DNA from 2 places in the Priestia veravalensis genome. Region 2 is predicted to be linked to the other one. Evidence: riboswitches for the same ligand, from Rfam matches in the RefSeq annotation. Region 2 holds a riboswitch; the other holds the start of a gene.

Region 1 (3,419 bases), on a different contig from region 2:
CTTGTCTGCAAGCGTATAAAGAGAGTCAGCGTGAAGAGTAATGATTACGCTGACTCTTTTTACTTAATTAATCAATGCTTGTAGGGGAGCAGGAATTCGTCCACCGCGATTTACTAATCGCTCAGAGCTATAAGGGTTAACACCCATGACTGGAGCTCGTCCTAGAAGACCACCGAATTCTACCATTTCACCTTCACTTTTACCGGGAACAGGGATAACGCGTACTGCGGTTGTTTTTTTGTTAATCATTCCAATTGCCGCTTCATCAGCAATCATTCCTGAAAGCGTAGCAGGACTAACATCTCCTGTTAAAGCAATCATATCTAAACCAACAGAACATACGCAGGTCATCGCTTCAAGTTTTGATAGATTTAGAGAACCGTCGGTAATACCTTTAATCATCCCGTTATCTTCACTGACCGGAATAAAAGCCCCACTTAGACCACCAACGTAAGAGCTAGCCATTGCGCCTCCTTTTTTCACAGCATCGTTCATAAGTGCTAACGCAGCAATTGTACCATGAGTACCCACACGTTCTAACCCAATTTCTTCTAAAATTTCAGCAACGCTGTCGTTAATAGCATTAGTAGGAGCCAGTGATAAATCCATGATGCCAAAGGGAACGTTTAGTCGTTCAGCCACTACGCGTCCAATTAACTCACCAGCGCGCGTAATTTTAAATACCGTCTTTTTAATTACTTCAGATACCTCACCTAAATCAGCATTAGGATGACGTTTTAGTGCATTTAAAACAACACCAGGGCCACTAACACCTACGTTTAAGACCACTTCACCTTCACCTGAGCCGTGAAAAGCCCCGGCCATAAATGGATTATCTTCAACAGGGTTACAGAACACAACCAGCTTGGCGCAAGCAATGCCATCACGATCTTTTGTACGGTTAGCCGCTTCTTTAATAATAACGCCGAGCTGTTTTACAGCATCCATATTAATACCGGTACGAGTGGTGGCTACTGAGATTGAAGAACAAACGCGTTCTGTTACGCTAAGAGCTTCAGGTAACGCGTCTAGCAACGTTTGATCACTCTTTGAAATTCCTTTATGAATAAGAGCTGAGAAGCCTCCGATAAAATCGACACCAACCTGTTGTGCAGCACGGTCTAATGTTTTAGCGAGCGTGATTGTTTGTTCAACCGTTGCATGACCTAAAATCTCTGCGATAGGAGTAATTGAAATACGTTTATTTACAATTGGAATTCCATATTCTTTTTCAACCTGTTCAGCAGTTTCTTTTAATTCACCTGCATATGAAACAATTTTGTTGTAGACATTTTGATTCATTGTTTCAAAGTTAGAATCAGCACAGTCTCTTAAACTGATACCCATTGTTACTGTACGGATATCGAGGTTCTCCATTTGAACCATTCGGATGGTTTCCATCATTTCTGTTAAAGCAATACTCATATTTATTCCTCCTTTTATACGCGATGCATAGCTTGAAACGTTTCTTCAAGCTGCACGTGAATTTTTAAACCAAGCTCTTCGCTAACGTTATTTAAAGAATGTTGTAGCGAGTTTAGTTCAATAGCTGATACATCGACAATCATCATCATCGTAAAGAAATCTTGTAATATTGTCTGACTAATATCGAGGATGTTAACACCTTGATTTGATAAGACAGTTGTGACGCTTGAAATAATCCCTACTTGATCTTGTCCAATTACGCTAACCACAGCGCGCTTTTGTTGCATAATAATCACCTCAAAAATAATATAGAAAATAAAAAAAGAGATTGGAAGAATCCAATCTCGAATAGGTCATCGAATAACATACGTATGTATCGTTACTCTTCTGTCCTTTTGCCTGAGATTGTGAATCCTTCGGCGCCGCCTAAGCGGTCTCTCCAGAAGCTGCTCCTGTTGTAGTGTTATCCACAACAATCATTGCTTGGGGAATATTCAATTTAACATTGGCTCAAAAACCAATAGAAAAATCATATCAACAAAAGAAAAGATAGTCAATGTTTTTTGAACATTTCTATTGTTTCATCATGTTTACTTAGAATGGGAGAGTGTTTTGTGCTATATCACACTTAAAAATAGAGCAATGGAAGCAAAAGGTGAGAGGAGAGGTAGGAGCTAAGGCTTTTCATCAATAGTTCAGCAAAGGGAAAAGGGTACAATTGTTATAAATAGAAAAAAAGGAAAGCGCCTATCAGTCGCTTTCCTGTGATAATTTTTATTACTCGTCTTCTCCAGAAGGGCGAGTTGTTTGGGAGGCAAGCGTGTCCCAAAAGCTTGTATCTGCATTTTCTATTGAGCCATCTGAAATAGCTCTTACAGTTGAGTCTAAAGTAGTGATTGTTTGTTTAATGTGCCATTAGTTAAAAAAGGCATGAGCTTAAAATACTGTATTTTGAGAATATTTAAAGTAGAATGTAAACAAATTATTGTAACTGTACAAATAAGTGAAAGTTAAGACGAGGAGAAAGAGGGAGAGGGCGGATATCGCAGTGGATGGTTAGTTACTGATTATCATGAGATGTGTAATAAAAAATTAGGTATTATAAGAATACTATGCTATACTAAGTTTACCATTTTCTTTACCAGTTACTATCTGTGTTTTGATGTTCCCTATTCATTCGTGAGTAGGGTTTTTATTATGTCCAAATTTCAATGTAAATTAAAAACAGACTCTACAAGTAGAGTCTGTACATAGATGTCCGTATTAATTACGCTTTTTGAACGTTAGTAGCTTGAGGTCCACGTTGACCTTGCTCTACTTCAAAAGTTACAGCTTGACCTTCATCTAAAGATTTGAAACCTTCGCTTTGGATTGCTGAGAAATGTACGAATACATCGTCTCCGTTTTCGCGCTCGATGAATCCAAAACCTTTTTCTGCGTTAAACCATTTTACTTTACCTTGTTCCATTGTTGTTGCCTCCTCGTGTGCTTTGCACACATTGTGTTACTATTCTTGCTCAAATCTTCAGACGAAAGTTGTTAACTTGTCAATCCTTACCGAACAAAAATAATTCTTCTTAAGAATAACAGAAACAGTTCAGTATTGCAAGTAAAGTAAAAAATAGATGCGTCCGTTTATTATTTTTGGCTCATTCTTCCCAGCGCTTACTGCTGATTTTCTCAATAATCCCGTGCAAATCCCCAGGCTTATGAAACTCAATTGGAGACGCGCCTTTTTCAAACAAAATCGATTCTGCTTCAATTAACGCCACATAGCGTCCGTTCACTTTCGCTAAGTGAATATTTTCCCCGAAATCCGCTAACAGTCCTTTAATCTCCGTTTCGCCAAGCTTCATTTTAAGCTCGGCATCAGGCGTATGCTCGACGATATGAGCAGCAGCTTCCATAACTTGATGGGTATCCAAACGTTCTTGAAGCTCACGCTTTTCACTTGTTGCCCACAGTTCCATGTCTGATTCAAACTGTTCGAGTTC
Region 2 (3,419 bases):
AAACGAACGCTTTCTGGGATATCTGAAAACAACTCATCCACTGAAGACACGCCAATTGCCTTTAACATTTGCTGCTGATCTTCTGATGTCATTGGTAAATAACGATGTACCATTCTTTTGTCCCCTCTCTTTAATTACCCAACATTATTTTGAACGCTTATAAAAAGGTGTCTTCACGACTTTTGCTTTTAAACGTCTTTTTCGCACTTGCACATACACTTCTGTACCTAGCTCAGCATGTTTAGCATCGATAAGTGCAAGACCAATGTTTTTATTTAAAGTTGGCGATTGTGTGCCTGTTGTAACAAAGCCAATCTCTTCTTCCTCACTAAACACTTCATATCCATGTCGTGGAATTCCTTTATCAATCATTTCAAGCCCAACAAGCTTGCGGTTTGGTCCTTCTTCACGCTGACGCTTTAATACCTCTTTGCCGATAAAATCTTCTTTATCCGTTTTCACTGCAAATCCGATACGTGCTTCAATTGGCGTAATATCTTTTGAAAGCTCTTGACCATATAAAGCTAAAGTTGCTTCAAAACGAAGCGTGTCTCGTGCTCCTAATCCACACGGAACTACCTCTTCATTTTTTAAAAGCTCAGTCCAAAGCGTTACTACATCTGATGCAGAACAGTACAGTTCAAAACCATCCTCGCCTGTATAACCTGTACGTGAAACAAGCGCTCTCACACCTGCTACTTCTACATCATCTTTAAATGTAAATGGTTTCAAGTCAGATAATGATTCATCTGTTAATTTCTGTAAAACACCTTGTGCAGCTGGACCTTGCAAAGCTAGTAAAGCAAACTCACTTGAACGATTTACAAGCTCAATACCCTCTGGCTTATGCTGCTGTAGCCATTCGAAGTCTTTTTCAATATTTGCTGCGTTTACAACAAGCAGGTAGTCATCTTCTCCTTTTTGATAAACAAGGAGATCATCCACTGTGCCCCCATCTTCATAGCACATCGCGGTATATAGTGCTTTACCTGGACGTAATACTGAAACATCATTCGTCATAACTTTTTGTAAAAATGCCAAGCTAGTTGTCCCTTTTACATCAAACTCTCCCATGTGAGAAACATCGAACAGGCCAGCTTTTGTACGAACCGCATGATGTTCTTCTTTAATAGATGAGAATTGAACTGGAAGAGCCCAACCTCCAAAATCAATAATCTTTCCACCGTACTGTTGATAGACATCGTAAAGTGGTGTTTTGTTTAGCTCAGTCATTTAACATCCTCCTCATATAAGGCCATTTGCTTTGGTTTCGGGGAATCATCGTATCTTTTTTACACATAAAAAAGGACAGAGAACTCCCTGCTGTATAGCAGGAAGTCTCTGTCCTTTTCACCTGAAAGTTTACCCGTTAAATAGGTTTGCCTCGTGGGTGGTCTATTCGAAATAGACGCTCTCCAGAGTTGCGTCCAACAAGAGTCTTTTTGCCTGAGAGATTCACATGTTGTTTGCTCCTTCGGCGCCACTTTAAAGCAGTCTCTCCCCTTGTCATCATTCGCCTCTATAAAGTTTGTAATTTTGGGCATACTACTAAGAAACTATTACTTACACACATCAATAACAAAATAGTTCATTTAGTGACAATCTATTTTCTATTTTAAATTTTCTAAAATATATTTTTATCCTACATGATTCTGTTCAGCAGTTCAATAAAAACTTTCAGAAAGGAGCAAAACTAACGATGAACATCAGTATGAAGAAAGATGAAGCATGGGAATCTACTTTTTTAAATAAACTTGAGCAAGACGGCTCTTGGTCTGATTGGGAAATGTATAAATTAGCATATGAAATCGAGGAGCAAACGTTAATTACTGAATTTGAAGGTCTGCAAGCACCTCGCCATTTAACAGACCTAACCCCGCATCCACACCAGTTAGAAGTAGCTAAAAAAGTGGTAGAAGAAATGAATGGAAAAGCGATTTTAGCTGACGAAGTGGGGCTTGGAAAGACAATTGAAGCAGGACTCATTTTAAAAGAATATATGATTCGTGGTCTTGTGAAAAAAGCCCTTATTCTTGTACCAGCATCACTTGTATCCCAATGGGCAATGGAACTTAACCATAAATTTTTTATTCCTGCTGTTCCACAAAAGAAAACATACGTGTGGGAGCAATGCGACGTAGTAGTATCATCCATTGATACAGCCAAGCGCTCCCCTCATCGCGAAATTGTATTAGAACAAGATTATGACCTTATCATCATCGATGAAGCTCATAAACTAAAAAATAATAAAACAAAAAACTATGAGTTTGTTCAAAGCTTAAAGAAAAAGTTCTGCTTATTATTAACAGCGACACCAATTCAAAATCGAGTAGAAGAGATTTTCAACTTAGTTTCGTTATTAAAACCAGGCCACCTAGGAAACAAAGATTATTTTGCTGATTTATTTTCTGCTAAGAAACGTTCTGTTCAAAATGATGAGTATTTAAAGGAACTCGTTAACAAAGTGATGATTCGAAACCGCAGGCAAGACACAGGTATTGAATGGACAAAACGAATTGTTCAAACCGTTCCTGTTGAGTTTTCATCTGAAGAACGAGAGTTGTATGATCAAATCACTTCATTTAAGCAACATTCAAATTTACCCAGCAGTTCCTTTGCAATTTTAACATTGCAGCGCGAAGCTTGTAGCAGTCGCGAAGCAGTATTTATGACCTTAAAAAGCATGCTTGAACGCCAAGAGGACGAAAACAGTGAAAAAGCTACTCAGATGCTTAAACCACTCCTTGAAAAAGTACAAACCGTTCCTCAAAATGCGAAAGCAGAAAAGGTAATTGAATTAATTCAACAGATTAATGATAAAGTCATCATTTTTACGGAATATCGAGCAACTCAGCTTTATTTACAGTGGTATTTAAAACAACACGGTATTACATCTGTTCCGTTTAGGGGTGGATTTAAGCGTGGAAAAAAAGACTGGATGAAACAGCTTTTTGAAAGCCATGCTCAAGTTTTTATCGCAACGGAAGCTGGAGGTGAAGGAATTAACCTTCAATTCTGTCACCATATCATTAACTACGACCTACCTTGGAACCCAATGAGATTAGAGCAACGAATTGGACGCGTTCATAGACTGGGTCAACAGCATGATGTGCACATTTATAATCTAGCAATTGAGAATACAGTCGAAGAACATATTTTAAAGCTACTTTATGAAAAAATAAATTTATTTGAGCGTGTTGTTGGTGAGCTCGATGAAATTTTAACCAAACTAGAAATTGATAACATTGAAGATCACATTCAAGATATTCTTCTTCATTCACGAAGTGAAGGAGAAATGAAAATTAAGATGAACAATCTTACATCCATTATTGAATATCACGAAGATGAAGAAGGTGAACAGCATGCAGCAAACTGAAATTCATCAATTTCTCAAAAAATATTTCACGGCACATAACTGT

The links. Region 2 has a riboswitch for glycine ahead of gcvT (glycine cleavage system aminomethyltransferase GcvT). Riboswitches for the same ligand answer to the same signal wherever they lie in the genome.
Region 1: linked by a shared signal. The riboswitch ahead of AS180_RS12845 (ACT domain-containing protein) and the one ahead of gcvT (glycine cleavage system aminomethyltransferase GcvT) in region 2 are both predicted to bind glycine.

Annotation. Positions count from the first base shown of each region.
Region 1 covers NZ_KQ758657.1:25,065-28,483, forward strand. Annotated here, with positions in the region: gene AS180_RS12835 (cysteine-rich CWC family protein) at 1-41, shown strand, start outside; gene AS180_RS12840 (PFL family protein) at 64-1,425, opposite strand; gene AS180_RS12845 (ACT domain-containing protein) at 1,440-1,712, opposite strand; glycine riboswitch at 1,803-1,878, opposite strand; partial or broken gene AS180_RS23570 (carboxypeptidase) at 2,203-2,334, opposite strand; gene AS180_RS12850 (cold-shock protein) at 2,693-2,893, opposite strand; gene AS180_RS12855 (DUF3900 domain-containing protein) at 3,075-3,419, opposite strand, start outside.
Region 2 covers NZ_KQ758639.1:11,542-14,960, reverse strand. Annotated here, with positions in the region: gene gcvPA (aminomethyl-transferring glycine dehydrogenase subunit GcvPA) at 1-113, opposite strand, end outside; gene gcvT (glycine cleavage system aminomethyltransferase GcvT) at 145-1,233, opposite strand; glycine riboswitch at 1,340-1,421, opposite strand; glycine riboswitch at 1,425-1,513, opposite strand; gene AS180_RS07630 (DEAD/DEAH box helicase) at 1,700-3,376, shown strand; gene AS180_RS07625 (YqhG family protein) at 3,363-3,419, shown strand, end outside.